DNA from 4 places in the Neorhizobium sp. BT27B genome. Region 2 is predicted to be linked to each of the others. Evidence: predicted binding sites of a transcription regulator. Region 2 holds the regulator's gene; each other region holds the start of a gene.
The links. The regulator LexA, encoded in region 2, represses DNA repair genes until DNA is damaged. The targets are predictions, from matches to a motif close to TGTTCNNNNTGTGTTCNG.

Region 1 (8,131 bases), on a different contig from region 2:
CTGCTTCCACGGCGGCAAGCACGGTCGCGGCGGAAATGCCGGATGTGTCATGCGTGTGGAAATGGATCGGCAGCGATGTTGCTTCGCGCAACGCCTTGAACAGGATTTTGGCAGCCGCCGGCTTCAACAGGCCGGCCATGTCCTTGACGGCGATGATATGGGCGCCGGCCTTTTCCAGTTCCTGCGCCAATGCGACATAATATTTGAGGTCGTATTTCGGGCGGGCGGAATTGGTGAGGTCGCCGGTATAGCAGATCGCCGCCTCGCAGAGCCGGTTCTCCTCGTTCACCGCATCCATCGACACGCGCATGTTGTCGACCCAGTTCAGGCAGTCGAACACGCGGAACAGATCGATGCCGCCCTTGGCGGCCTGACGGACAAAATATTTCACGACATTGTCGGGATAGTTCTTGTAGCCGACGCCGTTGGCACCGCGCAGCAGCATCTGCAGCAAAATGTTCGGTGCACCGTCGCGGATCAGCGCCAGACGTTCCCACGGATCTTCGGTGAGGAACCGCATGGAAACGTCGAAGGTCGCGCCGCCCCAGCATTCCAGCGAGAACAGATTTGGCAGCGCGCGGGCATAGACGTCGGCCACGCGGGCAATGTCGTGTGTGCGCACGCGTGTCGCCAGCAGCGACTGGTGGCCGTCGCGCATGGTAGTGTCGGTCACCAGCACGCGGTCATGGCTTCGCACCCATTCGGCGAATTTTTTCGGGCCGAGTTCGTCGAGCTTCTGTTTCGAACCGCTCTGGATCTCGCCGCTGACATAGGGAAGAACCGGCTTGGCCGCATTGACCGAAGGCTCAGGCCTTCCCTTGGTTTCCGGGTGGCCGTTGACTGTCACGTCGGCCAGATAGGTCAGAAGTTTTGTGGCGCGGTCGGCGCGCTTGACCTGCTCGAAAAGCTCTGGCGTCGTGTCGATGAAGCGCGTCGTATAGGTGTTGTTGCGGAATTTTTCGTGGCTGATGATGGCTTCGAGGAAGGTCAGATTGGTAGCGACGCCGCGGATGCGGAATTCACGCAATGCGCGGTCCATGCGGCTGATCGCCTCCTGCGGCGAGGCGCCTGATGCCGTCACCTTCACCAGAAGCGGATCGTAATAGCGGGTGATGATCGCGCCCGTATAAGCCGTGCCGCCATCGAGACGAATGCCGAAACCGGCAGCCGAGCGATAGGCGGTGATGCGGCCGTAGTCCGGAATAAAGTTCTGTTCCGGATCTTCGGTGGTGATGCGGCATTGCAGGGCATGGCCGTTAAGGCGGATGTTCTCCTGTGCGGGTACGCCGGATTCGGGTGTGCCGATCGCAAACCCATCGAGGATGTGGATTTGCGCCTTGACTATGTCGATGCCGGTCACGACTTCGGTGACGGTGTGCTCGACCTGAATGCGCGGGTTGACCTCAATGAAGTAGAATTTGCCGGTCTGCGCATCCATCAGATATTCGACGGTGCCGGCACCGATATAGTTGGTGGCCTTGGCGATCTTTAGGGAATAGGCGGCGAGTTCGGCCCGCTGCGCTTCTGAAAGATAAGGTGCCGGTGCGCGTTCCACGACCTTCTGGTTACGGCGCTGGATGGAACAATCGCGCTCGAACAGATGAACGACATTGCCGTGCGTGTCGCCCAGAACCTGGCTCTCGACGTGTCGGGCGCTCTCGACCAGCTTTTCGAGATAGACCTCGTCCTTGCCGAAAGCGGCCATCGCCTCGCGCTTGGCTTCGACGACTTCTCTCGCCAGATCTTTTGGATCGCGAATGGCGCGCATGCCGCGTCCGCCGCCGCCCCATGAGGCTTTCAGCATGACCGGATAACCGATCTCCTCGGCCATTTTTGCCACTTCCGCTGCATCGTCCGGCAGCGGTTCTGTGGCCGGTACGACCGGCACGCCGACCGAGATCGCCAGGTTACGGGCGGCAACCTTGTTGCCGAGCTGGCGCATCGTATCGGGTCGCGGGCCGATGAAGATGATGCCGGCCGCATCGCATGCATCGACGAATTCCGGGCTTTCCGACAGCAGCCCATAACCGGGATGGATCGCATCTGCGCCGGAAAGCTTGGCCACCCGGATCACTTCCGAGATAGACAGATAGCTCTCGATCGGGCCGAGATCTTTTTCCAGATGCGGGCCGCGGCCGACCTGATAACTTTCGTCGGCCTTGAAGCGGTGCAGCGAGAGTTTGTCTTCTTCCGCCCAGATGGCGACAGTTTTGATCCCGAGCTCATTGGCCGCGCGAAAAACGCGGATGGCAATTTCGGATCGGTTGGCAACGAGAATTTTCGAGATCGGCAAGACTGTACTCCCATTCGTACTTGCGATGTGCTGCAAGTGCGAGACGAGCACTAATATTCTGCCGGATCAAGTCCAATCTATCGCGGAAAAGGCGTGTGCGACAATCTCACGAGACAAGACCAAGCCGAAAGGCGATGGCGACGACATGTTGCCGGTTGCTGGCCTCGAACTTTTCCTGAATGGCATTGATGTACCAATCGACGGTATGGTTCGAAATGGTCAGCGTCTTGGCGATCTCGTGAGACGTCATGCCTTCGGCGAGAAGATGCAGCACTTCTGTTTCACGGCGCGTTAATGTCGTCTCGACCGATTTGATCGCTTCGAAATGCGAGGTCTGTCCACCGAGTTCCAGCGTGCGCCAGAACATCTTTTTCGCAGCGGCATCAAACATCGTCATTTCTGCTGGCGAAAGATCGATGAACTGGCCGCCGATGCTTACATGGCCCAGCAGGCCATTGCGGCCATGGATCGGAAACGTATAGCCGTCATGCAGCCCGCTGCGAGACGCGTCCTGCATCATCCGCTGGATGCGCTTTCGATTGGGATCGCTGCGAAACATGCTGACTGCTTCACGCCAGCGAAAAGGTCGCTGTGCCACCGCGAGCATCCGGATCGTCGGATCGACAAGGCCGAATTTCTTGGCGGCATATGTTTCCTGCCAACCATCGGGCGAGCGTCCCCACAGGACTGTACTATCGAGATAGCCCAGCGATTTGGATTTCATCCAGACGCCGTAGTAGCTGAAATTGTAATTCTTCAGCACCGCCTCGAATTCCGCTGCCAGTTCTGTCTGGCTTTTCGCCTCGTGGGCCAAGACCAAAAATTGTAAAATCGAGTGAACTGTCACTCTAGCCCTCCGGCAACGGAAAAATTCGCACGCTTGTTCTCAATCAATTCAGTTTGTCTGACCAACTCTTGATTCATAGTCAGTACCGTTTCTTAGCAATGGATAAAGGATAGAGCATGAAATCTTGCATTCAAATAAGAGCATGAATCGTATTTATACCCTCATTGTCCACCGCAAAATAAGTTTAAGGTTAGGTTCTCCGGAACAAATGCGGAATCCGGGCAAGTCAGCGATTCGTCGCCGTTTCGTTCCCACCCTGTTCCAAGCAGCGGAAAAGACTCGGTTTTTCTCGACTGCCCAGGTTTTTGCATTGATCGGCATCGTCCCATTGCAAGAAACGGCTTGCCTTTGAAGGTCACTATCGCCATCTGTGGCGAAGCCGTCGGCGGTCAAGTCCGCAGATGAACTCGTTTTCAGTGCGGACTTTTGTCTTGAATGTTCAGCCCATGATATTGAGCGGCCGCGGCGTTACCGCGGTGCTCGGACCGACCAATACCGGCAAGACGCATTTTGCGATCGAACGCATGGTGGCGCATGGATCGGGCGTCATCGGACTGCCGCTGCGCCTGCTTGCGCGCGAGGTTTATGTCCGTCTGGTCGAAAAGGTCGGACACCATAATGTCGCGTTGATCACCGGTGAGGAAAAGATCACGCCGCATATGGCGCGCTTTTCCGTCTGCACGGTGGAGGCGATGCCGCGCGAGACAAAGGCCGCGTTCGTCGCCATTGACGAAGTGCAGCTGGCAGGCGATCTCGAGCGCGGTCATATTTTTACCGATCGCCTCCTGCATCTGCGCGGTCGCGAGGAAACCCTTCTGCTGGGCGCCGCCACCATGCGGCCGATCCTCGAAAAACTGCTGCCGGGCATAACCATTGTCGAGCGGCCACGCCTTTCGCAGCTGTTTTATTCCGGCCAGAAAAAGATCACCCGCCTGCCGCAACGCACTGCCATCGTCGCCTTTTCGGCAGACGAAGTTTATGCGATTGCCGAATTGATCCGTCGTCAGCGCGGCGGTGCGGCTGTCGTGCTCGGCGCGCTCAGCCCGCGCACGCGCAATGCCCAGGTCGGGCTCTACCAGTCCGGCGATGTCGAATATCTCGTCGCCACGGATGCGATCGGCATGGGCCTCAATCTCGATGTGGATCACGTCGCGTTTGCGCAGGACCGCAAATTCGACGGTTACCAGTTCCGCAATCTCAATCCGTCGGAAATGGCGCAGATTGCCGGTCGTGCCGGTCGTCATCTGCGCGATGGTACCTTTGGCGTGACCGGTCAGGTGCAGCCTTTTGACGAGGAACTGGTCGAGCGGATCGAAAGCAACCAGTTCGACAGCGTGAAAGTGCTGCAGTGGCGTTCCAAGCAACTCGACTTTTCGTCGCTGCGCGATCTGCGCAACAGCCTCGATGTCAGCCCTGTCGTTCATGGTCTGACACGCGCCTTGCCGGCAACCGACAGTCAGGCGCTCGATCACCTGTCACGTTATCCCGAAATCCGTGATCTGGCGACGACGCCGGCGCGGGTTGAAACGCTGTGGGATGCCTGCGCGCTTCCCGATTATCGCAGAATTGCACCGGCGCATCACGCGGACCTGATTTCGACGCTTTTTTCCGATCTTGTACGGCATGGCGCGGTCAATGAAGATTTCATGGCCGAGCAGGTGAAAAGGGCCGACCGAACCGAAGGCGAAATCGACACGCTTTCGGCGCGAATCGCTCAGATCAGAACATGGACTTATGTTTCAAATCGCCCGGGTTGGTTGGCGCATCCGACACACTGGCAAGAAAAGACACGGGAAATCGAGGATAGGTTGTCGGACGCGCTACATGAAAGGTTGACGAAACGCTTTGTTGATCGCAGGACATCTGTGCTCATGAAGCGCCTGAGAGAGAATGCGATGCTGGAAGCAGAAATTAGTGTAAATGGCGATGTGTTCGTCGAGGGACATCACGTCGGACAACTTGCCGGTTTCCGGTTTACCGCCGTCTCTGGGACGGAAGGACCGGATGCCAAGGCCGTGCAGACGGCTGCGCAAAAAGCGCTGGCATTGGAATTCGAGGCACGTGCCGCGCGGCTTTACGCGAGCGGTAACGGCGACCTCGCGCTCGGCTCGGATGGTTTCGTCCGTTGGCTCGGCGATCCGGTGGCCCGTCTTGCGGAAAGCGACCACGTCATGCGGCCGCGCGTCATCCTGCTCTCCGACGAGCAGCTGACCGGCAATGCGCGTGATCACGCGGCTGCCCGTATCGAGCGCTTCGTCAATCATCATATCGCAACCGTGCTGAAGCCGCTCGACGACCTGTCGCGTGCCGAAGACCTGCAGGGCATCGCCAAGGGCCTGGCATTCCAGATCGTCGAAAATCTCGGCGTGCTGTTCCGCCGTGACGTTGCGGACGACGTCAAGTCGCTGGATCAGGAAGGCCGTGCCTCGATGCGCCGTTACGGCGTGCGTTTCGGCGCCTACCACATCTTCATGCCCGCATTGCTGAAGCCGGCGCCAGCAGAGCTGATCACCCTGCTCTGGGCGCTCAAGTACGATGGCCTCGACAAGCCGGGTTACGGCGAACTCATTCCGGCTCTGGCTGCCGGCCGTACCTCGGTCGTTGCCGATGCCACCTATGAGCGGATGTTCTATCGTCTGGCCGGCTTCCGATTCCTCGGCAAGCGCGCCGTGCGCATCGATATCCTCGAGCGTCTCGCAGACCTCATCCGTCCGCTCTTGCAGTGGAAGCCCGGCCAGCCGCGTCCGGAAGGCGCGTATGATGGCCGTCGCTTCACCACGACAACGGCGATGCTTTCCATCCTCGGCGCCACTGCCGACGACATGGAAGAAATTCTCAAGGGTCTCGGTTATCGTGCCGATGCCGTGAAGGCTGAAGAGGCCGCCGCATTCCTCGCCGGTGAGGATTCCAAGCCGGCGGCAGCGTCCGCTGCTGCGACCTCAGAGCCTGCTGTTGAAGCCGACGAAGCGGTTGCCACGGACGAAACGGACGCTTCCGAAGCGTCAGCGGAACCCGCGGTCGAAGCGGCCCCTGTTGAGGCTGGTGCAGAAGCCGTCGAGCCGTCGCCGGAAGTTTCCGCCGAAGTCGAAACTGCAACTGAAGCCGCACCGGCAGCCGATGCCGAAGCGCCTGTCGCTGAAGCTGAAGAGCCGAAGCCGGTTCTGTTGTGGCGTCCGGGTGGCGGTCGCAGCGAACAGCAGCGTGGCGGACGTCCGCAGGGCGATCGTCGTGGAAACAACAATAACCGTGGCGAAGGCCAGGCTGCAGCCGGTGAAGGCCAGCAGCGTCGTGACAACCGTCGCGGTGGCGAAGGTCGTAACCAGGAAGGCCGTGGCGATCAGGAAACGCGTGGTCGTGATGGCGGCAAGCCGAACCGTGGCGACCGTCGTCCCGACAATCGTGGTGGCGATCGTCCGCCGCGTGGTGACCGTCCGGATCGCAATGATCGCAACGACCGTAACAAGTCGCAGCAACCGGCCCGCTTCGAGGCACGCCCGCCGCGTAAGGAAAAACCGGTCGATCCGGATTCGCCTTTCGCAAAGCTGGCTGCTCTCAAGGAGCAGATGAAGAAGTAACGCCATGACGGAAAAGCCATCTGGAGATCTGCGTCAGCGAATCGACAAGTGGCTTTTCTTCACGCGCATGGCCAAGTCGCGTTCGCTGGCACAGGCCTTGCTCAATTCGGGCCATGTGCGGGTGAACGGGCTTCCCATCCGCAAGCCCAGTTTCGAGGTGAAGGCCGGCGACAAGGTCGAGCTTTCACTGGAGCGCCGTGATCTTATCCTTGTCGTCAGGTCCGCCGGCGAGCGTCGCGGTCCTTTCGAGGAGGCCCGGCAGCTTTACGAAGATCTGACACCGCCGCGGGAGGAAACCGCACGCCTGAACGCTTTCGAGCAGGCGCAGCGGACGCCTGGCAGCGGTCGACCGACCAAAAAGGAACGCCGCGAAACCGATCGTCTTTTTCCGGATGCGGGCGGTCCCGACATCGACTGGCGTGACGATTAGAACAAACCACCTAAAGCGGATGTTTTTTCGAAAAGCTTTATCCTTGCTAAGCGGCGTCAAAGGCTTTACCTGACGTTCGAAACAGCCGGATAGCCCGCCTCTGTCGTTCCAGCGGTCGCGTTGTCCTCGTCCGGCCCACAGGGCTCGACATTTCCCGAAATCGGGTTCCTGACCACCGTGTTGATCTGGAGTGCTTCATGACGTACGTCGTGACCGATAACTGCATTCGCTGCAAATATACCGACTGCGTCGAAGTCTGCCCTGTCGACTGCTTCTACGAAGGCGAGAATTTTCTCGTCATCCATCCCGACGAGTGCATCGATTGCGGCGTCTGCGAGCCCGAATGTCCCGCCGAGGCGATCAAGCCCGATACGGAGCCGGGGCTGGACAAGTGGCTGAAGGTCAATGCCGAATATGCGCAGGTCTGGCCTAACATCACCATCAAGCGTGATGCTATGCCGGAAGCCAAGGAAATGGACGGCGTCTCGGACAAGTTCGAGCAGTTTTTCTCGGCTGAGCCAGGCACTGGTGATTGATCCATCAGGGTATCAAACGGCAGTTATAGCTGCCGCCACCCTGCATATTCGAGCGGAAGCAACCAATGCCGTTTGGCATTGCCTAACCTTTGCGCAGTGATTCGGGCGTTGTTTCTTCGCAACGGCGAAACCAAATCATTGATTTCCGCCTATTTTTGTGGTAGACAACTCTTACTGTTCCACAAAGCGGCATGCGTGTGCCCTAAAAACATCACGAAAACAACACGTCCCTTTTGCGCGATCCCCTGAGTTGCCATCAAGTCCGGGTGTCTGTCGCTAATTGTGATCCTGTTGTTTTTTTCGCACGCGCGTCAAGCGGACCAGTAATGGAGTCACCCGACGGTTTCCCCCGTCTCATCCGGGCCTGACTGACCCGGCCCCGGCAAGAACGCCGGGAGCGTAACAGGGAGAGTATTGTAAGAATGACGACCCAGCAGAAAAAATCTTCAG
Region 2 (8,131 bases):
GGCGAGGCGCACGGTCGAGGTCGAGGCGTTCTGCTCGTGATCCGCGTGCAGAATGAAGATGCGGTCCATGGCGCGGGCCAGAACCGGGTTCACCTTGTATTCTTCACACGGCACGGCAAAGCACATGCGCAGGAAGTTCGACGAATAGTCGAGATCGTTCTGCGGATAAACGAACGGCTGGCCGATATGGTACTTGTAGGCCATCGCCGCGATCGTCGGCATCTTTGCGATCATGCGCAGCGACGCAACCATGCGCTGGTGCGGATCGGTGATGTCGGTCGAGTCGTGATAGAAAGCCGACAGTGCACCAACGGTGCCGACCATGACGGCCATCGGATGGGCGTCACGACGGAAGCCGCTGAAGAACTTGTTCATCTGCTCGTGCACCATGGTGTGGTGCGTTACGCGATGATCGAAATCCTTCTTCTGTGCTGCAGTCGGCAGATCGCCGTACAGCAGCAGATAGCAGGTTTCCAGGAAGTCGCCGTGCTCGGCCAGCTGCTCGATCGGGTAACCGCGATGCAGAAGAACGCCGTTGTCGCCATCGATATAGGTGATCTTGGATTCGCACGATGCAGTGGAGGTGAAGCCGGGGTCGTAGGTAAAGGCGCCGGTGTTCTTGTACAGCGCGCCGATGTCTATCACGTCAGGGCCGATAGTGCCCTTCTTGACCGGCATCTCTACTTTTTTATCGCCAAGAACGATGTTTGCGCTCGTATCCGTCATATAATCCTCCGAAATAGGCGGAAATGGCGCTGGAGAAGCGCCAAAAGAAAAGAAGCGTCCTGATTAGCTATATGATCCGGCGCTCGCTGCCAAGCGCCTGTGGGCGGTATTTGTGCAATGCGAAAATTAACTAGGCAAACGACCTATAATAGCGGCAATCTGGGGTTTATATTTTCACATTTCCGATCTCGTCGTTCAGCCACTGCGCAGGAGGCTTGGGCCAGTCTGATCGGCTGGAAAGTGGCGTGACAGACATGTCTGCCGATTGACCTGAGAGTACCGAAAATGCAATCCTAAGTCGTGTTCGCTTGAATTTCATTTGGGAGGGCTGGATGTCGACGGAGACGATGCAGCAGTCGGCAAATCAGCCGAATTTGCCCTGCCAAAACGCTCTGCCGGACAGCTCGGAAACTCAGATATTGGCCGTGAAAGACTCAGTCCATGCGTCTCTGACGCAGACTGGCAATAGGCCGTATGGTCGCAGCCCGCTCCAGAGGGTTGCCGCAGGCGTCTCGTCCCTCTCAAGGTTCAGGCCGGGTGGCGCCGCTCCGGCCGCGCATCGTCCCTCATATGGCCTCGCCGCACGCCTGCTGAGCGCCTGGGCGCGTATGCAGTCCGCCACGATCGGGATGATAGCCGAGGAGCAGGCACACGGTCATGCCTTTCTGGCTCTGCCTGTTCTGATTGGCCTCGGGGCAGCCATATGGTTTGCGATGCCTTCCGAGCCTTCGGCGGGGCTTTTATCCGTGGCGTTTCTGTTCAGCCTGGGGTTCGCGTTTATCCTTCGAGGCACGTACGGCCGCTTTCGTTCCGTCGTGCTGATCGCTGTTCTGCTGACCGCGGGCATGTTGCTGGCGGCTTTTCAGGACTGGCGACGCTCCACCGTCGTTCTGGATCAGCCGGTCACGACGGTGGTGACGGGTGTCGTCGAAATGCGCGAACCCAGTGGCGAGGGGCGCTGGCGGTATGTGCTGGCGCTCGAAAGCACGGCGTCGCCGCAGCTTCGTCGGCCGCCGACACGCATCACGCTGTTGTCGCGAACGCGCCAGCCTGCTTTCGACATCGGAGACCGGATTGGCGGGCGGGCGCGGATATCGCCGCCTTCCGGACCGGCGTTGCCCGGCCTCGTCGATTTCGCCTTTTCCTCCTATTACGACGGCATAGGCGCGATCGGCTTTTTCTACGGTGCCCCCACGCTGATGAGTGGACCGGTTGCCGAGACCTGGGCGCAAACACTTGAGCGAACCGTCTTTGCATGGCGCAGCGCGATCGCCTCGCGCATCCGCGCAACCGTGCCCGGTGATCCCGGCGCGTTTGCCGCCGCCATCGTCACCGACGAACGGCGAGCGATTTCCGATGAAACGACCGAGGCTTTGCGCGTGTCGGGCCTTGCCCATATCGTTGCCATATCCGGTCTGAACATGGCGCTGGCGGCGGGCATCTTTTTTATCGGCATGCGCAGTCTGCTTGCGCTTCTGCCAGGATTTGCCCAGGCCTTTCCGGTGAAGAAACTGGCCGCGGCCGCGGCGCTGTTGATGGCAACCGGCTATTACCTGACTTCGGGCTTCGGTGTATCGGCAGAGCGCGCCTACATCATGATGGCGATCATGCTGGCCGCCGTGTTTTTCGATCGCCCATCGATCAGCCTGCGCAATGTGGCGTTGGCGGCGCTTGTCGTTCTTGTCGTCTCACCCTCGGAGATATTGGGGCCGAGTTTTCAGATGTCTTTTGCGGCAACGGTGGCGCTGGTCGCAGGTTATTCTGCATGGAGCAGGCGCGGGGCGGCGCAAGACGGCGAAACGCCATGGCGACCCGCGGCACTCAAGCCCGTTCTGGCGATCGGGCATCTGGCCGGCGGGGTTTTCGCCACATCGCTGATCGGCGGTCTGTCGACGGCTATCTTTTCCATCGACCATTTTCACCGGATATCGACCTATGGACTGGCGGCGAACCTGGCCGCCATGCCGTTGGTCTCCTTCATCGTCATGCCCTTCGGCCTGATCGGTATGCTGTTGATGCCATTTGGCCTCGACGGCTTTTTCCTGAAGGTGATGGGCGTCGGGCTGGAGGGCGTTATCGTTGTCGCCAAGATGGTTGCGACCTGGGGAGGTGATGTTGCCATCGGGCGCCAACCGTCGTGGTTTCTGCCCGTCGCCACAGCCGGTTTTCTGATGCTGACCTTGCTGCGCACACGCCTTCATCTGCTGGGTTTGCCGCTTCTGGCACTGGCCATCTTTCTGTCATGGCGGGTGGCGCATGATCCGCCGCCGGATTTTCTGGTTTCCGAAGATGGAAGCCTTGCCGCCTTGCTGGGCAATAAGCAGGTCGCGACCAATCGCGCGCGTCCGCCCGGTTTCATTTATTCGCAGTGGCGCCACGCATTGTCATTGCCCCAGCCTGCGGCGCCGACATTGCTGGACACGCCATCGCCGAAAAACGGTACAACGACATCGGCAGAGGTTGCGGTGCTGCTGCCGAATGGAGCGGCCGTTCCAAAAACTGCGGATGGATTGAGGTCAGTCTCGACGAGCATGGGAGGAGAGCAGCAGGCCACCGCACTGCGAGAGGCCAACGCACCGAAAGAACGAGCGACATCACGACGACCGCCCCTCACGCCCGAAGAAGTATTTCAAGCGCGGCAGGCGATGCAAAAGGCTCTGCGCGAAAGTGTATTGGATACATTCGTCTGCGCAGGCCGGTCATGGTGTGTCGCAAGAACAACCAGCGGCCCGGCGGTCGCTGTGGTGGAAGATGCCCGCTTTGCCGGGCCTGCCTGCGATGTCGCGCAAATGGTTGTTGCGGCACGTGCCCGTTTTGATCGCTGTCGTTCGGGCGCATTGATGATCAACGGCGAGGCGTTACGCAGAACAGGAGCATTGGAAATCCGCTTCAACGGAAATTCTGATCCCAAACAATGGTCGATCGCCGCCGCCATGGTCGGCGCCGATCGCTCCTGGACGCGTCACCGCGACTATGACTGGCGGCGCAATCTTTTTGATCCGACACTGCCGGAGCCGCTGCGCTTTTTGAGCGGCAAGGCAGGTATCAGTGGTAACGGCGAATGAGGCCGACGAGCTTGCCCTGCACCTTGACGCGTTCCTGCGGGAAAATGCGGGTCTCATAGGCCGGGTTGGCCGCTTCGAGCGCGATCGATGCGCCCTTGCGGCGGAAACGCTTGAGCGTCGCTTCCTCGTCGTCGACCAGCGCCACGATGATATCGCCCGGCATTGCCGTGCTGCCGTTGCGGATGATGACCGTATCGCCATCCAGAATGCCGGCCTCGATCATCGAATCACCACGCACTTCCAGTGCATAATGCTCACCGCTGCCCAGCATTTCCGGTGGCACGGCAATTTCATGCGTCGTGTTCTGGATCGCCGAGATCGGCACGCCGGCCGCAATGCGGCCCATGACCGGCACGGTTGTTGCGGGCATACTGTCATTGGCAACAGGCGGCGGTGTCACCTGACGCACGGGCTGCGTCTTGCCGAGGCTGCCTTCGATGACGCTCGGTGCAAACGGTTTGCGCGGCTGCAGGCTTGCATTGTAGGCGTCCGGCAGCTTGATGACTTCCAGTGCGCGGGCACGGTTCGGCAAACGGCGGATGAAACCGCGTTCTTCAAGCGCAGTGATCAGGCGATGGATGCCTGATTTGGATGCCAGATCCAGCGCATCCTTCATCTCGTCGAACGATGGAGGGACGCCGGATTCCTTCATTCGTTCGTGAATGAACAGAAGCAGTTCCTGCTGTTTGCGCGTGAGCATGGCGGGTCCTCAAAGGTGAAACAAATCCAGAACGGACACTATATGTTCCATGTGTGTTCTGCAAGTGGCGAAAAATGGTAGTTGCGCGGAACGAACAGTGCTGCGGCTGGTCTTGATCGTGCAGCCGGAAAGATCGATCACTAAGACAATCAACGCTTGGAAATGGGCTGCCATGTTCACGATCGATCATCTCGTCCTGCCGACCATGTCGCTTGATGGCGCCCGCCGCCGATTGAAAGCACTGGGCTTCACCGTGGCTGCAGATGCCGCCCATCCCTTCGGGACGGGAAATGCCTGTGTTTTCATGGGTGACGGTACTTATCTCGAGCCGCTTTCCATAGTGGATCAGGCTGCCTATGATCAGGCATTCGCCGATGGAAACGTGTTTGTCCGGCAGGATGGTGAGTTTCGCACTCCTGCAGGTGAGGAGGGACTGTCCGCCATGGCGCTGGCAACCGACGATGCGCAGGCGGATGATGCCCGGTTTGTCGAGGCCGGGGTCTCTGCCGGCAAGATGCTGGAATTTTCGAGATTTGCCAAATTGCCGGACGGGACCGAAAAACTGGCCCGTTTTCGGCTGGCCTTTGCGGCGCGGAGTGACGCTGATTCTTTCGGCGTCTTCACATGCCAGCGGCTCGATCCCCTGCCGGCAGATCGATCGGCGCTGGAACGTCATGAAAATGGTGTCGCGGCTTTGTCCCAGGTTGTTCTGCTGGCGGGGAATACGCAGGAAGACGTCGAGCGGATTGGGACCGTGCTTGATGCAAGCGCTGAAAAATTCGATTTCGGTGATCACAGGTTTGCCGCAAGCAATGCGGTTTTAAGGCTCGTTGACGCCAAAACCTTTGCCGACACGTTTTCTTCCGCAGGCGATGCGGCGTCATTGTCGCGAACCGGTCTTGGCCGTGCCGCGGTGATATTCCGTGTTCCCGATCTTGCCGTGACACGGGCGGTGCTTGCTGCTAATGACGTCGCATTCATGGATAAGGGCAGTCGCATCGTGGTTGCCCCGGCGCCCGGACAGGGTGCCGTATTTGCTTTCGAGGAGTGATCATGGCTGTCAGCGCCAAGGCCGAAGTAACCGTCGGCGAGGGGGCCAAGCAGGTCCTTTTTTCCAACAGCAAGAAACTCTCCCTGATTGCCGGCCCCTGCCAGATGGAAAGCCGCGATCATGCCTTCATGATCGCCGGCACTCTGTCTGAGCTTTGCGGCAAGCTCGGCATCGGCCTGGTGTACAAATCCTCCTTCGACAAGGCGAACCGCACCTCGATCGCCGGCAAACGCGGCATCGGGCTTGATACCGCGATGGAGATCTTTGCCGATCTCAAGAAGGAGTTCGGTTTTCCGGTTCTCACCGACATCCACACCGAAGAGCAGTGCGCAGTCGTCGCCGAGACGGTGGATATCCTGCAGATTCCGGCCTTCCTGTCGCGCCAGACCGATCTTCTGGTGGCTGCCGCCAAGACCGGCCGCGCCATCAACGTCAAGAAGGGCCAGTTTCTGGCGCCCTGGGACATGAAGAACGTCCAGGCTAAATTCACGGAAAGCGGCAACGGCAACGTGCTGCTGTGCGAGCGAGGCGCCTCGTTCGGCTATAATACGCTGGTGTCCGACATGCGCTCGCTGCCGATCATGGCGTCGCTTGGTTCGCCGGTCGTCTTCGACGCTACCCACTCGGTACAGCAGCCGGGCGGGCAGGGTGGCTCGAGCGGCGGTCAGCGTGAGTTCGTTGAGACTCTGGCGCGCGCAGCGGTGGCTGTCGGTGTCGCCGGCGTCTTCATCGAGACTCATGAGGATCCGGACAATGCGCCATCGGATGGCCCGAACATGGTGCATTTGAAGGACATGCCAAAGCTGCTGGAAAAGCTTTTGGCATTCGATGCCATTGCCAAGGCTGCGTGATAAAGCCTGTGTGACAAATTGCGCTTTTGATCACCGTCAAGGAACCAAAAGTGCCTGCACTGTAATTGCCGTGTCATTGATTGTGAGCCATTTTCAGTGACCGCTTGAAGCCCGTCAACCTGAGGAGAGACCCTTGACTGCCATTACCGATATCATTGCCCGCGAAATCCTCGACAGCCGCGGTAACCCAACCGTTGAGGTCGACGTCTATCTCGAAGACGGCACGATGGGCCGTGCAGCCGTTCCGTCGGGCGCCTCGACCGGCGCGCACGAAGCCGTCGAGCTTCGCGATGGCGGCAAGCGTTATGGCGGCAAGGGTGTTCTGAAGGCCGTTGAAGCCGTCAACACGGAAATCTTCGATGCCATCGGCGGTTTCGATGCCGAAAGCCAGATCCACATCGACAAGACCATGATCGCGCTGGACGGCACGCCGAACAAGTCGCGTCTCGGTGCCAACGCCATCCTCGGCGTGTCGCTCGCTGTCGCCAAGGCTGCTGCCGAATCGTCCGGTCTGCCGCTTTACCGTTACATCGGTGGTGCAGCCGCTCACGTCCTGCCGGTTCCGATGATGAACATCATCAACGGCGGCGCGCATGCCGACAACCCGATCGATTTCCAGGAATTCATGATCATGCCGGTCGGCGCGGAATCGCTTTCCGAAGCCGTTCGCATCGGTTCGGAAATTTTTCACGTCCTCAAGAATGAACTGGGCGCACAGGGCCACAACACCAACGTTGGTGACGAAGGCGGTTTCGCTCCGGGCCTGAAGAGCGCGCCGGAAGCCCTCGACTTCATCATGAAGTCGGTCGAAAAGGCCGGTTACAAGCCGGGCGACGACGTATTCCTCGGCCTCGATTGCGCTTCGACCGAATTCTTCAAGAACGGCAAATACGAGATGGAAGGCGAAGGCCGCGCGCTCGAGCCGGAAGCCATGGCTGACTATCTGGCCGAACTGGCTGCAAAATACCCGATCATCTCGATCGAGGACGGTATGGCTGAAGACGACTGGGCTGGCTGGAAATACCTGACCGACAAGATCGGCGACAAGGTTCAGCTGGTCGGCGACGATCTGTTCGTCACCAACTCGGCTCGCCTGCGCGACGGTATCAAGATGGGCACTGCCAACTCGATCCTCGTGAAGGTCAACCAGATCGGCTCGCTGACGGAAACGCTCGACGCCGTCGAGACCGCTCACAAGGCACGTTACACCGCCGTCATGTCGCACCGCTCGGGCGAAACCGAAGACTCTACGATCGCCGATCTCGCTGTTGCCACCAACTGCGGTCAGATCAAGACCGGCTCGCTGTCGCGTTCCGACCGTCTTGCCAAGTACAACCAGCTGATCCGTATCGAGGAAATGCTCGGCCCGCAGGCTGTTTATGCCGGTCGTTCGATCCTTAAGGCTTAAAAGGCCGGTCGGCTCTGCTGAGGGCTGATTTCATACTTCAAGGCCCGTGCCGCAAGGCGCGGGCTTTTTCGTATCTGCAGCGTCGGCGATATGGTCAACGATTGCTTAAACAAGTTCTGCGAACCTGCGACTCGTTTATTGCGTGACGGGATTTCGGAACGAGCATGTGGACCAAACATCACAAACAGAGAAAACTGGGCCGATTTGTCCTTCCGGCCATCACCGTCGCTTTTCTTTCCTATTTCGGTTATCATTCCGTCCATGGTGATCTCGGGTTGATCGCAACGGAGGAATTCGAGCGCCAGCGCGTGCTGCGCGCAGACGACCTTG
Region 3 (7,841 bases), on a different contig from region 2:
CAGAGATAGATATCCGAATGCAGATTGGCGCCGTACCAACGCGCGACCGACCGGTGAAGGTTGGCATGGGTGAGTTCGGAAATGATGTTCGTATCGAGAACGATCACTCGAAATCCTCGAACGGACGACCGAAGTCGCGTTTGCGCTCCGCCTCGATCTCCTCCATGATCTCGATATATATGGCTTCTTCTTCTGCGTTATCCGCCTTCATGATGGAACGCAAAGCTTCGAGCGCCGACATCCCATCAAGGTCAGGCGCCTGCGGAACCTCTCCCACTTCCTGCCGCAGGATGGCCTTCACTTCATCGGACACGCTGTGGCCTGCCCTGTCGGCTCGGGCCACAAGGCTTTCTTTCAATTCCTCGGAAACATCGCGCACCAGCAGATCACCCATGGCCACCTCCTGTGATATCGGCAATATCATAGGTGCGGCGCGACGTTTTTTCAACGCAGCCGTCAGACCACCTTCGCCTTGGCAGCCTTGGTGAACCGCTTGATCACCATCTCGCGTTTCAGGCGCGAAATATGGTCGATGAAGAGGATGCCGTTGAGGTGGTCGAGCTCGTGCTGGAAGCAGGTGGCCAGCAGGCCGTCGGCCTCCAGCATATGTTCCTTGCCGTCACGACCGATGTGTTTCACCGTCACCGTCGCCGGGCGTTCGACCTCGGCATAATATTCCGGGATCGACAGGCAGCCTTCTTCGTAAACCGAGCGCTCGTCGGAGGACTTAACGATCTCCGGGTTGATAAACACCATCGGCTGTGCGGGATCGCCTTCCTTGGCGACATCGATCACCAGCAGGCGGCGCGCTACGCCGATCTGGATGGCGGCAAGGCCGATGCCGGGCGCGTCATACATCGTTTCCAGCATGTCGTCGGCGAGCTTCAATACCTCGTCGTCGACACGTTCGATGGGGGCGGAAACCGTGCGCAGCACTGGATCGGGCAGAATAATAAGCGGCTTGATCGTCATGCCCTCCCCATATCTCATCTTTTTCGGCGGGAAAACAAAAATTGCAAAGCCGGTTCATGCGACTATCGGCCAACGAACAATCTTCATTGCCATCGCGCGCATCATCGCATTTTGTTCCTGTTTTGATCTTTCGCACAACAGGAAATCTGCTAGGCTTGCGCCATGGAAACCCAACAAACCCTTCTGGCCGTGCTGACCGGCAACCCAATGCTTGCGGCCCTTGCCGGCGTCGTTGCCCTGCTGCTGATCTTCGCGTTGCTGATGGCATTGTCCGGCAGACGCGCTGCTGCCGATGCGCAGGAAGAGGCGGCGCGCCGCGCCACGGAGGCGGATGCGCGGCTTGCCGAACTGCTGCGGGCGCAGGCGGAAATGCAGGGGCGCATGGCGGCGATGGGCGAAGCGCTGAGCACGCGCCAGTCGGAACTCAACCGCGCCGTCAGCCAGCGACTGGACGGCATGAGCCACAGGCTCGGTACCACCATCACCGAACAGACCAAATCCACCCATGACAGTCTGCGGGCGCTGCAGGAGCGGCTTGCGGTCATCGATGCAGCGCAGAACAATATCCAGACGCTGGCGAAGGACGTGGTTGGCCTGCAGGCTATTCTCTCTAACAAGCAGACACGCGGCGCCTTCGGTCAGGGGCGGATGGAAACGATCGTTGCCGACGCGCTACCGCTCGGCGCCTACGGTTTTCAGACCATGCTGTCCAACGGCACGCGGCCGGATTGCACGATTGCCATGCCAAACGGCGCGCCGCCGCTGGTGATCGACGCAAAATTCCCACTGGAAGCCTGGAATATTTTTCGCGAAGCCACGGATGCGGATATTCGCCGCAATGCCGGCCAGCAGTTTCGCCGCGACCTGGAAGTCCACATCAAGGATATTTCCGAAAAATACCTGATCCATGGCGAGACGCAGGAGACCGCTTTCCTGTTCGTGCCATCGGAATCGATCTTTGCAGAGATCCACGAGCATTTCGAAGGCGTGGTGCAGAAGGCACAGCGCGCCCGCATCGTCATCGTCTCCCCTTCCCTGCTGATGCTTTCCATTCAGGTGATACAGGCTGTGCTGAAGGATCAGCGCATGCGCGAGCAGGCGCATCTGATCCAGGGCGAAGTGGCGCTTTTGATGGACGATCTCGGCAGGCTGGACGACCGCACGCGCAAACTGCAGAGCCATTTCATGGCAGCGCAGAAGGATGTCGAACAGATCCTGACCTCATCAGACAAGCTGAACCGTCGCGGCGCGAAAATCGGCGCGCTGGAGCTTGAGGCTCCCGCTCCTCACAGCCCAGGCATCGAGGCCCATCCCCCCACAGTTTCGCACGGCGTCGAAAGCCGCACCGGCCTGCTGAAACTGCGGGTGGTTGACGAGGACTGATACAGTCGGGCAGTGTCGCCCGCAAAATATCTGCTTCGAACGCACGCACAGGCTTTTCATGATCACTGTCCTCGGCTCCATCAACATGGACCTCATCGCCACCACGCCCCGCCTGCCGGAGCCCGGCGAAACCGTTGCCGGCACCGGCTTCTCGACGGCTGCCGGCGGCAAGGGCGCCAATCAGGCGCTGGCGGCCAGAAGGGCAGGCAGCAGCGTACACATGGCAGGCTCTGTGGGCGAGGACGAGTTTGCCGGGCCCGCGCTGGAATTGCTGGATGAAGCCGGCGTCGATCTTTCGGCAGTGGCCCGCAGCAGCGAGCCGACAGGCACTGCGCAGATCCTGGTGGGCGGCGATGGCGAGAACATGATCGTCGTCGTGCCGGGTGCCAATGGCACGATCGATGACGATCAGGCTCACATTGCCGTCGGCACGATGCGGGCCGGCAGCCTGCTCATGCTGCAGCTGGAAATTCCGGCGGCGAGCGTCGAACGCGCCCTTCTGTCTGCCCGCGCCCAGCATATCGTCAGCATTCTCAACACTGCGCCGCTGACACCGGAGGCTGCAGAGCTGGCAACGCTTGCCGATATAGTCGTTGCCAACGAGACGGAATTTTCACTGCTGATCGGCAGGACCATCACACGCGCTGACGAACGTGAAGCGGCGATGCTGGAATGGCACTCCATACGCGGCCAGGCGCTGGTCGTCACGCTTGGTGGTGATGGCGTGATCGCTGTCCGCAACGGCATGGTGCACAAGGCCAAGGGGCTTGATATTGTGCCCGTGGATACGGTCGGTGCCGGCGACACGTTCTGCGGTTATCTCGTGTCCGGGCTTGAGCAGGGGCTTGATTTCCCCGACGCGCTGCGCCGCGCCGCCATTGCCGGCTCGCTTGCCTGCCTGAAGGCCGGCGCACAACCGTCGATACCGACGGCGCAAGAGGTTGCCGCGCATCTTTGATGCGCTTTCCCCTTGCTGCGGGCGCTTTCGGTGCTTGCAGCAAGGCTGCAGATTTCCCATATGAATGTCGGAGCCGCATGCCACTTTCGGGTGCGGACATGGTCGCTTGAATTCAAGGACTGACACGACATGAGCCGAAGCACGACCTTCGCAAGCCCGCTGTTTCTGGGTTTTGACGCGATGGAAAAGACCCTTGAGCGCCTGGCAAAGGCGAATGACGGCTATCCGCCCTACAATATCGAGCGCATTGCCGCGAGCACCACAGGATGTGATGAGCGCTTGCGCATCACCATCGCGGTTGCGGGGTTTTCAGAAGAGGAACTCGACGTCACTGTCGAGGAAAACCAGCTTGTGATCCGCGGCCGCCAGATCGACATGCCGGAACGCGATTACCTCTATCGCGGCATTGCTGCGCGGCAGTTCCAGCGTGTGTTCGTGCTGGCTGACGGCATGCAGGTGGGCGGCGCCGGATTGCGCAACGGGCTTCTGTCGGTGGATCTCATTCGCCCGGAACCGGAGCGTATGGTGCGAAAAATTAATATTTCCGTCTCAGAGTAGGTCAACGGCGACGATGCCGGAATGCCCTCAAGACGGAGGCTGGAATGCTGCTTAAAGAAGCCACTGCGCGCCTGACGCAGAATGAACTTGTGGATCTCGGCGCCGGTGAAGTCGGCTATATCCGCAGGATGCGCTCAGAAGAAGTTTCGCGCTGCTTTCCGGAAGCTCCAGACATCGATCCGACCCTTGACCTCTGGGCCCTGTTCGGCGCCGACGGCACGCCGATTCTCTTGACCGACAACCGTTCCAGCACCTTTTTCAAGGCAGCGGAAGACGAGTTGCGCACCGTCAGCCTTCACTGAGAAAAAAACGGCGCGGTGCCTTGGGCAACCGCGCCTTTATCGTCTCCACAGAACTGCGTTCAGCGCGTCAGACGCGGCGGAACGTCAGATAGGCCGAGGAACGGCCTTCGCGCTTGGCCTTGGCCTCGTAGCGCGTGCCCGGCCAGCCGGCGAAGGGTGTCAGCCAGTCCGCAGGCTCTTCAGCCGTCCAGGCAAAGCCACCATGGTCGTGGCAATGGGTCAGCGTCCAGTTCACATAGGTATCGATGTCGGAGGCGAAGCAGAACAGCCCGCCCGGCTTCAGCACGCGGTGAAAACGCGTCAGGTTTACCTGCGACACGAAGCGGCGTTTCCAGTGTTTCTTCTTCGGCCACGGATCGGGATAGAGAAGATCGATCCGATCGACGCAGGCCTCCGGCATCCAGTCCAGCAATTGCGTGGCGTCATCGGCGTAAACGCGGATATTGTTCAGATCCAGCTCGCCGGCGCGGCCCAGAAGCTTTGCCATGGAATTGACGAAGGGTTCGACGCCGATGAAGCCGGTGGTCGGCTCTTCCTGCGCCCGGTGCACCAGATGCTCGCCACCGCCGAAACCGATTTCCAGCCGGATACGCTCCGGCGTGAAGGGAAACAGTTCGCCCAGATCCTTCGGCGCTTCGGTGTTCAGATCTACGGCGAGAGCCGGCAGAACCGTATCCATCGTTTCCGCCTGGCGTTCGCGCAGGGGTTTTCCCTTGCGTCTACCGAAAAAGGCTTCGGTGGCGCGTGTCGGATGCGATGGTTCGGTCATGGTCGGTCTTTCGAAATCAAAAAGCGGACGTCTCGGTTAGGAGACATCCGCTTTACAGTTTTATTCACTGGTCCGTAAAGACCGATCAAGCTGCCTTGATGGCATCCTTGAGCGGCTTTACCAGATCGGTCTTCTCCCAGGAGAACGAACCGTCGCGGCCGTTCTTGCGGCCGAAGTGACCGTAGGACGCAGTCTTGGCATAGATCGGCTTGTTGAGATCCAGGTGACGACGGATGCCGCCCGGCGAAAGGTCCATGGTCTTGCGGATAGCCGCTTCGATCTGATCTTCGGTGACGTCGTTGCCGGTCTCGTGCAAATCGACATAGACCGAAAGCGGCTGAGCGATACCGATCGCGTAGGAAAGCTGGATCGTGCAACGTTCTGCAAGACCGGCAGCCACGACGTTCTTGGCAAGGTAACGGGCGGCATAGGCGGCAGAGCGGTCGACCTTGGTCGTGTCCTTGCCGGAGAACGCACCGCCGCCATGCGGAGCAGCACCACCATAGGTGTCGACGATGATTTTGCGGCCGGTCAGGCCTGCGTCACCATCTGGACCGCCGATGACGAACTTGCCGGTCGGGTTGATGTACCACTTGCAATCGGCGTCGATCGGCAGGTCGCCGATGGCTTCGCGGATATAGGGCTCGACAACTTGGCGAACCTTTTTCGAATCCCAGCTCTCATCGAGATGCTGAGTGGACAGAACGATCGAGGCAACACCAGCAGGCTTGCCGTTTTCGTAACGCACGGTCACCTGGCTCTTGGCATCAGGACCAAGCTTGCCGGCATCGCCCTCGCCTTTTTTACGGGCCGTTGCGAGCAGCTGAAGGATCTTGTGCGAATAGTAGATCGGCGCTGGCATGAGGTCCGGCGTTTCCTTGCAGGCATAACCGAACATGATGCCCTGGTCGCCGGCACCTTCATCACCCTGCTGATCGGCGGCGCTATCGACACCCTGCGCGATGTCCGCAGACTGCGAATGCAGCAGCACGTCGATCTTGGCCGTTTTCCAGTGGAAACCGTCCTGCTCGTAACCGATATCGCGGATTGCCTTGCGGGCGGCCGACTTGAACTTCGCCGGATTGATGACGTCGTTGCCGTTCTTGTCCTTCTTCATCAGGCTCGGCGGCAGACGAACTTCACCGGCAATCACGACACGATTGGTGGTGGCCAGTGTTTCGCAGGCGATGCGCACCGTCCAGGGATTGACCCCGGTCTTCACGGCTTCGCGGTAGACCAGATCGACGATCTCATCGGAGATACGATCGCAAACCTTGTCGGGATGACCCTCAGCAACGGATTCGCTGGTGAAGAGGTAGTTGGCACGCATGTTGGGATTCCCCTCAAGAACAACTCGGCGAATGTGTAATGTCTTCGCCTCCGGAAAACAATAACACAACGACATAAATATATCTTTATGCGGTGATTTCGCTTTGATACGGCATGCATGCGACACCAGATCGCGCCCAAGGCGGCGAAAAAACATAAAAAAAAGCGGCCGTGAGGCCGCTTTCGAATAAGCAGTCTTGGGAGGAAAGCGTTATTCGGTATCTGCTTCTGCAGCGAGTGCCTTGACCAGATCAACCAGACGGCGGCGAACCTTCGGGTCGGAAATCTTCACGAACGCGCGGTTGAGTTGCAGGCCTTCCGAAGAAGACAGGAAGTCGACAACGTAGTTCGAGCTGGAGGCTTCGGCCATGCCGGACTGGCCATTTGCCTGATCGCCGGGAGCATCTTCGAAGAAGAAAGAAACCGGTACGTTCAGTATGCTCGAAATATTCTGAAGACGACTGGCGCCAACGCGGTTGGTGCCCTTCTCGTATTTCTGGATCTGCTGGAAAGTAATGCCGAGGCTTTCGCCCAGCTTTTCCTGGCTCATACCCAGCATGGTACGACGAAGACGAATGCGACTACCGACGTGAATGTCAATCGGATTCGGCTTCTTCTTATTCTCAATCATCTCACAGTCCTAGTTAAGTTGCTATCAAATCCCCATGACCCGTATCCCGTGTGTAAATACACTCATTGCTAATTTAGCTGCACGCAACATAAACGAGAAAGCATATGGCAACACGATAGGCTGACAGCACTATGCAATTTTGGGGGTTTTTGGTCAATTGACGCGAGATTTAAAACCCAGACGGGAAATCAGTGCAATCAGAAACATTGCGGCCACAATCAACCATAGGTGCCCTTCCCGACTAGAATTGTTCCAATGAGAGACAGCCCCGCCACCCACGGTAGAATCGATCACGCCTTTGTGATCAAGTTCTAAACCTGTGGATATACGTCCGAAGGGGTCTACCACCGCCGATATGCCGTTGTTGGCATCGCGAATCAAAGGAAGACCCGTCTCGATTGCACGTATTCGCGCCTGCTGAAAATGCTGGTATGGACCTGGGCTGATACCGAACCAGGCGTCATTGGTTATGTTGAGGATAACGCTCGCCTTTTCTATATCCGAGGTGATTTCATCCGGAAAAATCGCCTCGTAGCAGATCAGCGGATAGAAGCTGGTTCCGGAAGGAAGCGTAATGAGACTGCGCCGGCTACCGGCCGTGTAACCGCCCGGCATATCGACGACATTGCCGATGCCGATAGAGTTAAAAAAGTCTTCATAGGGCAGGTACTCGCCAAAGGGTGTAAGATGCACCTTGTCGCTGGCGCCGATAATCTGGCCCTGGCTATCGATCGCGTAGATGGAATTGTAGTAGCGCGGCGGACGTCCGGGGCCGGCATCCTCGGCTCGAACGGCGCCGACAATCAGAACCTGACCATCCTGAAGGACGTCTGAAATGCGCACCAATGCGTCCTGGTTCTGGGTGAGGATGAACGGCAATGACGTTTCCGGCCAGACGATCACATTCGGTCTGGTGGCACCCTCGGAGGGCGGCATGGC
Region 4 (8,131 bases), on a different contig from region 2:
GGGGTCGCCCTCCTTCGTGACGATCGAGGAACCATAGGGCTCCCGCGACGCGATGATCAGCGCATCATCCGGCAAGGGTCGGGCCAAATCCTTGGCCTCATCCCACGGCGCCTCCATCCAAACCTTTGTCTCCTCTTGGGTCAGCAGCAGGACCGGCATCGCCTTCTCGTGGATCGGGGCAACCAGACCGTTTGGATCGGTGGTCAGGAAGCCATAGAGGTCGTCCGTGGTCAGGCCGTCCTTCACCTTCCGGACGCTCTTCCATTGCGGCACGTGAATGCCGGCAAAGAATATCAGAGATTTCGCCTCGTCGCGTGCGAACCAGGCATTCGGAACCTTGCCGCCCGGCGCCTGGCTTACGGGATCCGGTTCGGCAAAACTTGTGACCGGCACGATGCAGCGATGTTCGACACCAAACCAGCGTTTCCAGTGAGGCAGGGTGAGCTTGCGGACATTGGTGACGCCGCGATCCGGTTCAATCCTGATCAGTTCATCCATATCGACTGGCTTGCCCTTCGCTTTGAGCTTTGCCGCGCGGGCCTCGGCCGCCTTCTTCTGGACGAAGATTGGCGAGGGCAGGCCCCAGCGCGCATGGACGAGCTGCTTGCGTCCGTCATTCGTGTTGCGAACGATCGGCCCCATCTGATCGGGATTCATCTGATAGGCGGGCATGAGGTTGATCAAGCTCTCGGCGTCCTGAGCCCATCTCGAGACCCAGTCCTTGTCTTCCATCCGATAAAGGTTGCACATTCCAGGCTAATCCTCCGCTCGACCATGGAGGGCAGTTTAGCGCATCGATGGCGCTCCGCTAGTCGAGCTGAAACACGTCGGCATTGTCCTGCCGTTCACGCAACCCCTTGTAGGCCGCGTGGCGAAGCTTGCCGTCGGCCGTCCAGGCACGGAACTCGATCTCGGCGATCAGCGTCGGATGCACCCAGACGACGTCGGCTTTTTCGGTATCGGGCACTGGCGGCTGCTTCTGCTTCCACCGTAGCTTTTCGAGCATCTTGCGGAGCTTGATGGCCTCGGCTTCCCTAAAGCCAGTCCCAACGCTGCCGACATCGACGATCTCACCATCGCGGTAGGCGCCCAGAACCAGCGAACCGAAGCCGGCCGGCGACGCTGCCGACGGCTCATAGCCGACGATGAAGAAGGCTTCGCTTTCGACGCATTTGACCTTCACCCAGTCACCGGTCCGACCGGAGCGGTATGGCTGGTCGCGATGCTTGCCGACTATCCCCTCCAGCCCGAGACGGCAGGCATGGTCCAGCAGGACAGCGGGATCGGCGTCGAGCGTTTCCGACAGCCGGATGGCGCCGTCCTGATCCTTCACCGTGTCTTCGAGCAAATGCCGGCGCGATCGATATTCGACTCCGCGCAAATCATGGCCATCGAGATAAAGCAGGTCAAAGGCATAGAGGATGGCATCGGAGGCCTGGTTGCCAGCGCTCTTTCCCGATGCTCCGAGCGATTGCTGCAGCAGCCCGAAATCCGATCGGCCCTCTGCGTCCAGAACTACAGCCTCTCCGTCGATGATCATGGTCGCCGGCCCGAGCGCCCGGGCCGCCTGCTCGATCGCTGGAAAGCGATCGGTCCAGTCATGGCCGCCACGGGTGAGGATCCGCACGCCTTGCGGCTCGATATGCACGGCAAGCCGGTATCCATCCCATTTCACCTCCCAGGACCATTCGGATCCTTGTGGCGGCTTTGCTTTGAGCTGCGCCAATGCCGGCTCGACGCGGTCGGGGATGGGATCGAATGGAAGCTGTGGCTCTGACGGATTGCGCTTCTTGCGCGGCCGCGAGCGGAGCGGGGCCTCGGTATCACGAAGGAGCGGCTTTGATCTCGGGGTCTTCGTCATTCCGACAGTTCAACAAAAAAACCTTAAGGAGATTGTGACGATCCAGGACTTGTCCCCGCTATTCACGCCGCTCGACCAAACGGGCAGAGCAAAAAAAAAATTTTGCAGCGCTACCTCCCTGAATCCACGGGATTTCTAATGTTCAGGATAATATTCCCAACCTTCTGGTTGCTTGACTCTTTGTTTCAGTCGGAACAGAAACAGAACATCCGCATTTTGTCCAGCATGATGCTGGCCCGAAACTCTGCCAACACGTTCCTGAAGGGAGCCGTGAACGATGACTGCTGCCCGCGCCCCAAGGACGTCAGAGGGTGTTTCAGATGTGATCTCTGATCTGCGCGAGCGGATCGCTTCGCTCGAAACCAGCACGGTGAAGAAGGCCGGCTGCCTGGCCTTCGGCGTGCCGGAGATGGATGCAGCTCTACCCGGCGGTGGGCTCAGCTATGGCGCCCTGCACGAGTTTGCCGGTGGCGGAGCAGGCACGGTCGATGGTGCCGCTGCGGCCCTCTTTGCAGCTGGCATCGCAGCCAGAACCAAGGGACCGATCGTCTGGTGCCTGACGCGGCCGGATCTGTTTTTCCCGGCACTGGCGCAGGTCGGTCTCAATTCCGATCGGGTGATTTTTGTGGAATCCGACAAGGACGAGGATGTGCTCGCCAACATGGAGGAGGGGCTGTCCTTCGGCGGTCTTGGTGCGGTCGTCGGCGAGCTTGTCCGCCTGCCGATGGTCGGTTCGCGCCGGCTTCAGCTGGCCGCCGAGCGCACCGGGACGATGGCATTGGCCGTGCGCCGCTGGAGGCGGCAAACGGAAGCCAATGACTTCGGACAGCCGACGGCCTCGACCACACGGTGGCGGGTGAGCGTCATGCCGTCGGAGGATTTGCCGGTTCCGGGGGTGGGGCGGCCAAGATGGTTTGTGGAGTTGATGCGCGTGAAAGCGGGTGGGTGTGCTGAGTTTCTCGTGAGGGCGTGTGATGACAAGGGTCGTCTCGATTTATCTGCCGGATCTGCCGACCGATCGCATTCGCCGGGACGATCCGTCCATTCCGCCTGAACAGGCTATCGCCGTGATCGCCAAAAGCGGCTCGAAACGCTGGGTGTCGGCCGCCGATGCGGCTGCGAAGAAGGCTGGCGTGCGTGTCGGCATACCGGCTGCAAAGGCGCAGGCGCTGTTTCGCGGGCTGATGCTGGTGGACGCAGACCTCAAGACGGACGCCGCGGCACTGGAGCGGATCACGCTTTGGGCGCTGACGCTCTATTCCCCGATCGTTGCCGTCGACGGCGTAGACGGCATTGTCATGGATACCGAAGGCGCCGATCACCTTCAGGGTGGCGAACTGCCGATGGTGACCAAGATCGCCAACCAGTTCCTGGCAAGAAAGCTGACGGCCCGGGTCGCCGTCGCCGACACCTGGGGTGCGGCACACGCATGCGCCCGCGCCATCAGCCGTGAAACTGTCATCGTACCGATCGGTCAGACCGTGCGGGCTGTTGAAAAACTGCCGATCTCGTTGCTGCGACTTGCGCCCAAGATCGTCAGCGACCTCCACACGCTTGGTTTTCAATCCATCGGCCAGCTGGCGAATACCGCGCGCGCACCTTTAAACCTTCGCTTTGGTCCGGAAATCGGCCGCCGTCTCGACCAGATATTTGGACGTGTGTCCGAACCGATCGATCCGATCCGAACCGCCGAATTGATCGAGGTCGCCCGGTCCTTTGCCGAGCCCATCGGTGCTGCCGAAACCATCAACAAATATGTCGGCCGGTTGATCGTCCAACTGATCGAGGAGCTCCAGAAAAAAGGCCTGGGTGTGCGTCGTGCCGATCTGATCGTCGAAAAGGTCGATGGCACACGGCAGGCGATCCGTGCCGGCACGGTCAAGCCGGCCCGTGATGTCGCCTGGTTGACCAAGCTGTTTCGTGATCGGACCGAAAAGATCGAGCCGGGCTTTGGCATCGAGAAACTGACCCTGGTTGCTGTGATCGCCGAGCCGCTTGAAGAGACGCAGAAATCGTCTTCGCTGGTGGAGGAGGAAGTCACTGACGTTTCGCCGCTGATCGACATCTATGGAAACCGCGGCCACAAGGTCTATCGCCTCGCGCCCATGGCGTCTGATGTGCCCGAGCGTTCCGTCCAGCGCATCAGTGCTGTTGCCGATCCGATCGCAGTCGCATGGGTCGGACACTGGCGCCGGCCTGTGCGGTTACTGCCGCGGCCGGAACTGATCACCGCCATCGCGCTGATGCCTGACTATCCGCCTGCCTCCATCACCTGGCGTGGCAAACGCCGCAAGGTGATACGCGCCGACGGCCCTGAACGGATTTTTGGCGAGTGGTGGCAGCGTGACAGCGAAATGGAGGCGGTGCGCGATTATTTCGTCATCGAGGACGAGAGCGGCGAACGCCTCTGGGTGTTCCGCTCCGGCGATGGCGTCGATCCCGAAACCGGCGATCATCGCTGGTTCTGCCATGGGATTTTCGCATGAGATATGCTGAACTTCAGTTGACGACGCATTTCTCCTTCCTGCGCGGGGCATCGTCGGCGCAGGAGCTGTTTGAGGCCGCCGCAGCGCTCGGCATCGATGCCGTCGGCGTCGTCGATCGAAATTCGCTCGCCGGTATCATTCGGGCGCTGGAAGCGTCCCGTGGCACGGGACTGCGTCTGGTCGTCGGCTGTCGTCTCGACCTTGCCGACGGCATGTCCATCCTCGTCTATCCGATCGACCGGGCCGCCTATTCCCGGCTGACCCGGCTGATCACGCTGGGAAAATCGCGTGGTGGCAAGAACAACTGCATCCTCCACTGGGATGATGTGGTTGCCTATTCGGAAGGAATGATCGGCATCCTCGTGCCCGACCTTGGCGACGATGTCTGTGCCGTGCGCTTAAGGAAGATGGCCGAGGTGTTTGCCGACCGCGCCTATGTGTCTTTGTGCCTGCGCCGACGGCCAAACGACCAGATGCGGCTCTATGAGATTTCCAATCTGGCGACGCGGTTCAAGGTAAAGACGGTCGTTACCAATGACGTGCTGTTTCATGAGCCGGGTCGGCGACAGCTGCAGGATATCGTCACCTGTATCCGCACCGGCAAAACCATTGACGATGTCGGTTTCGAGCGCGAGCGCCATGCCGACCGCTATCTGAAACCGCCGGAGGAGATGGAACGGCTTTTCCCGCGTTATCCGGAAGCCTTGGCGCGAACCATGGAGATCGTGCATCGGTGCAAGTTCTCGCTCGAGGAGCTGACCTATCAGTACCCGGAGGAAGCGATCGTGCCGGGCATGGATGCCCAGGCATCACTGGAACACTATGTGTGGGAATGCGTGCCGTCCCGTTATCCTGAAGGCCTGCCGCCCGGCGTGCTCAAGACCGTGCGCCACGAGCTCGATCTGATCCGCACGATGAAATACGCCCCCTATTTTTTGACGGTGTTTTCGATAGTGCGATACGCCCGAAGCCAGGGGATCCTGTGCCAGGGCCGCGGTTCGGCGGCCAACAGTGCGGTGTGTTATATTCTCGGCGTCACTTCGATTGATCCGATCAGCGGCAATCTCCTCTTCGAGCGCTTTGTCAGCCAGGAACGCGATGAGCCTCCTGACATCGACGTCGACTTCGAGCATGAACGGCGCGAAGAGGTGATCCAGTGGATTTATCGGACCTACGGCCGCGAGAAGGCAGCACTGTGCGCCACCGTCACCCGGTACCGCGCCAAGGGCGCCATCCGTGACGTCGGCAAGGCGCTTGGTCTGCCGGAGGACGTCATCAAGGCATTGTCATCAGGCATGTGGTCCTGGTCGGAGGAAGTGCCCGACCGCAATATCCGCGAGCTCAATCTCAATCCCGACGACCGTCGTCTCATTCTCACCCTGAAACTTGCCCAGCAATTGATGGGTGCGCCCCGCCATCTCGGCCAGCATCCGGGCGGCTTTGTGCTGACTCATGACCGGCTCGACGATCTGGTGCCGATCGAGCCGGCAAAGATGAAAGACCGGCAGATCATCGAATGGGATAAGGATGATGTCGAAGCCCTGAAGTTCATGAAGGTCGATATTCTGGCGCTCGGCATGCTGACCTGCATGGCAAAGGCTTTCGAACTCATCCGCGAGCACAAGGACCGCGATCTCGACCTTTCGAAGATCGAGCAGGAGGATCAGGCGACCTATGCCATGATCCGCAGGGCCGACACGCTCGGCACATTTCAGATCGAAAGCCGGGCGCAAATGGCCATGCTGCCGCGCCTGAAGCCGCGGACGTTTTACGACCTCGTCGTCCAGGTCGCGATCGTCCGACCGGGCCCGATTCAAGGAGATATGGTGCATCCCTATCTGCGCCGGCGCGAGGGCAAAGAGGATGTCGTCTATCCGACACCCGAGCTGGAGGCGGTTCTCGGCAAGACGCTCGGCGTGCCTTTGTTTCAGGAAAGCGCGATGCGGGTGGCGATGGTCTGTGCCGGCTTCACCGGCGGCGAGGCCGACCAATTGCGCAAGTCGATGGCGACCTTCAAGTTCACCGGCGGCGTCAGCAAGTTCAAGGACAAGCTGGTCTCCGGGATGGTCAGGAATGGCTATACGTCCGAATTCGCGGAGAAGACGTTTTCGCAGCTGGAAGGGTTTGGTTCCTACGGTTTTCCGGAAAGCCATGCGGCATCCTTTGCACTGATCGCCTATGCGTCGAACTTCATCAAATGCCACTATCCGGAAGCCTTTTGTGCGGCCCTGATCAACTCCCAGCCCATGGGCTTTTATGCGCCAGCCCAGATCGTCGGCGATGCCCGCGCCCATGGCGTCGAGGTCCGACCCGTCTGTATCAACCGATCCCGGTGGGATTGCACGCTTGAGCGCATCGGCAACACCGAGCGGTATGCCGTTCGCCTCGGTTTTCGGCGGGTGAAGGGGCTGGCGATCGCCGATGCGGCTCGCATCGCTGCGGCGCGCATGAACAGCGACTTTGTTTCCGTCGATGACATGTGGCGGCGCTCCAGCGTGCCGACCGAAGCGCTCGTCCAACTCGCAAAAGCGGACGCATACCGGCCGTCCCTGAAGCTCGAGCGTCGTGACGCCCTCTGGGCGATCAAGGCACTGCGTGATGAACCATTACCGCTGTTTGCCGCGGCGGCTGAGCGCGAGATGGCGACGATCGCCGAGCAGAATGAGCCCGAGGTTGCCCTTCGGCAGATGACCGAGGGCCACAATGTTATCGAGGATTATGGCTACACAGGTCTGACATTGCGGCAGCATCCGATCGCGTTTTTGCGCAAGGATCTCGCTTCTCGCAACATCATTACCTGCGCCGCAGCGATGAACGCCCGCGATGGCCGTTCGGTCTACACCGCCGGCCTCGTCCTGGTACGGCAGAAGCCAGGATCTGCCAAAGGCGTGATGTTCATCACCATCGAGGACGAGACCGGCCCCGCCAATATCGTCGTCTGGCCATCGCTGTTCGAGAAACGCCGTCGCATCGTGCTCGGCTCCAGCATGATGGCAATCAATGGCCGCATCCAACGCGAAGGCGAGGTCGTGCATCTGGTCGCCCAGCAGCTGTTCGACTTGACCTCTGACCTGTCAGGTTTGGCGGATCGGGACGCCGAGTTCAAGATGCCGGCCGGCAGGGGAGACGAGTTCGCCCATGGTGGTGGGCCGGATCCACGCGACAAGCCCAAGCCCGTTGTGACCCCGCGCGACATGTTCGTGCGCGATCTTCATATTGATACGTTGAAGGTGAAGGCACGGAATTTTCATTAGCGCGGGCACCTTCCTGTCCGCTCCGCCGTTCGAACATCTCAATCATGTCTTCCTTCACGGCATGCTCCAGGGATGTCTTTGCCCGAAAAGAGTGACGGCTTTCTGATCAGCTTCCGGAGGCTCGAATCCTGACAGTGTAATGCCCAGCATCTGAAATATGAGAAAGCCGTTTCGCTCCTTTGCGGCATTGTCACGCCTTCGCAGGGCGGCGACGACATCGGGCTCCTTCGAGGTCATCAGATCGAGACCGTCGAGAACCAGGCCGCCGGAGACCTCCGGGAGAAGATTGATCTCGATCAGGGCGTCGTCAACGAAGACCAGTGCGGGAAATATCTGTCCATATTCTAGTCGCAACCTGCCAGTCCGGGTGTTCTTGACCGATCGGGGCGCGCCCATCACGGCCTCGACGTCTTCTCGGCTCATGCCGAACTTCAGCTCGGAAAGCCCAACTCTGGGCGTAATCAGCCATGGCAATACGGGTTCTCCTTCACAGTGGATTCACTTCAGGCTTCCCGGTGAACGTCGGCGAG

Region 1: a site for LexA is predicted at 3,387-3,404, ahead of AAIH70_RS20220 (helicase-related protein). Genes of this name have one in related genera too.
Region 3: a site for LexA is predicted at 1,085-1,102, ahead of AAIH70_RS18360 (DNA recombination protein RmuC). Genes of this name have one in related genera too.
Region 4: a site for LexA is predicted at 2,052-2,069, ahead of AAIH70_RS24615 (ImuA family protein). Genes of this name have one in related genera too.

What each region holds. Positions count from the first base shown of each region.
Region 1 covers NZ_JBCIYT010000007.1:251,402-259,532, reverse strand. Annotated here, with positions in the region: gene pyc (pyruvate carboxylase) at 1-2,293, opposite strand, end outside; gene AAIH70_RS20225 (helix-turn-helix transcriptional regulator) at 2,400-3,140, opposite strand; gene AAIH70_RS20220 (helicase-related protein) at 3,587-6,715, shown strand; gene AAIH70_RS20215 (RNA-binding S4 domain-containing protein) at 6,720-7,145, shown strand; gene fdxA (ferredoxin FdxA) at 7,343-7,681, shown strand; gene AAIH70_RS20205 (CarD family transcriptional regulator) at 8,104-8,131, shown strand, end outside.
Region 2 covers NZ_JBCIYT010000001.1:45,580-53,710, reverse strand. Annotated here, with positions in the region: gene gltA (citrate synthase) at 1-726, opposite strand, end outside; gene AAIH70_RS00240 (ComEC/Rec2 family competence protein) at 1,335-3,791, shown strand; gene lexA (transcriptional repressor LexA) at 3,772-4,491, opposite strand; gene AAIH70_RS00230 (VOC family protein) at 4,664-5,542, shown strand; gene kdsA (3-deoxy-8-phosphooctulonate synthase) at 5,545-6,393, shown strand; gene eno (phosphopyruvate hydratase) at 6,527-7,801, shown strand; gene AAIH70_RS00215 (FtsB family cell division protein) at 7,966-8,131, shown strand, end outside.
Region 3 covers NZ_JBCIYT010000006.1:326,561-334,401, reverse strand. Annotated here, with positions in the region: gene AAIH70_RS18375 (PIN domain-containing protein) at 1-107, opposite strand, end outside; gene AAIH70_RS18370 (FitA-like ribbon-helix-helix domain-containing protein) at 104-394, opposite strand; gene def (peptide deformylase) at 457-972, opposite strand; gene AAIH70_RS18360 (DNA recombination protein RmuC) at 1,135-2,355, shown strand; gene AAIH70_RS18355 (ribokinase) at 2,414-3,313, shown strand; gene AAIH70_RS18350 (Hsp20 family protein) at 3,443-3,871, shown strand; gene AAIH70_RS18345 (DUF1150 family protein) at 3,916-4,173, shown strand; gene trmB (tRNA (guanosine(46)-N7)-methyltransferase TrmB) at 4,241-4,942, opposite strand; gene metK (methionine adenosyltransferase) at 5,028-6,272, opposite strand; gene AAIH70_RS18330 (helix-turn-helix domain-containing protein) at 6,483-6,902, opposite strand; gene lnt (apolipoprotein N-acyltransferase) at 7,056-7,841, opposite strand, start outside.
Region 4 covers NZ_JBCIYT010000011.1:137,280-145,410, forward strand. Annotated here, with positions in the region: gene AAIH70_RS24605 (SOS response-associated peptidase) at 1-750, opposite strand, end outside; gene ligD (non-homologous end-joining DNA ligase) at 809-1,861, opposite strand; gene AAIH70_RS24615 (ImuA family protein) at 2,139-2,915, shown strand; gene AAIH70_RS24620 (Y-family DNA polymerase) at 2,836-4,347, shown strand; gene AAIH70_RS24625 (error-prone DNA polymerase) at 4,344-7,601, shown strand; gene AAIH70_RS24630 (hypothetical protein) at 7,656-8,024, opposite strand.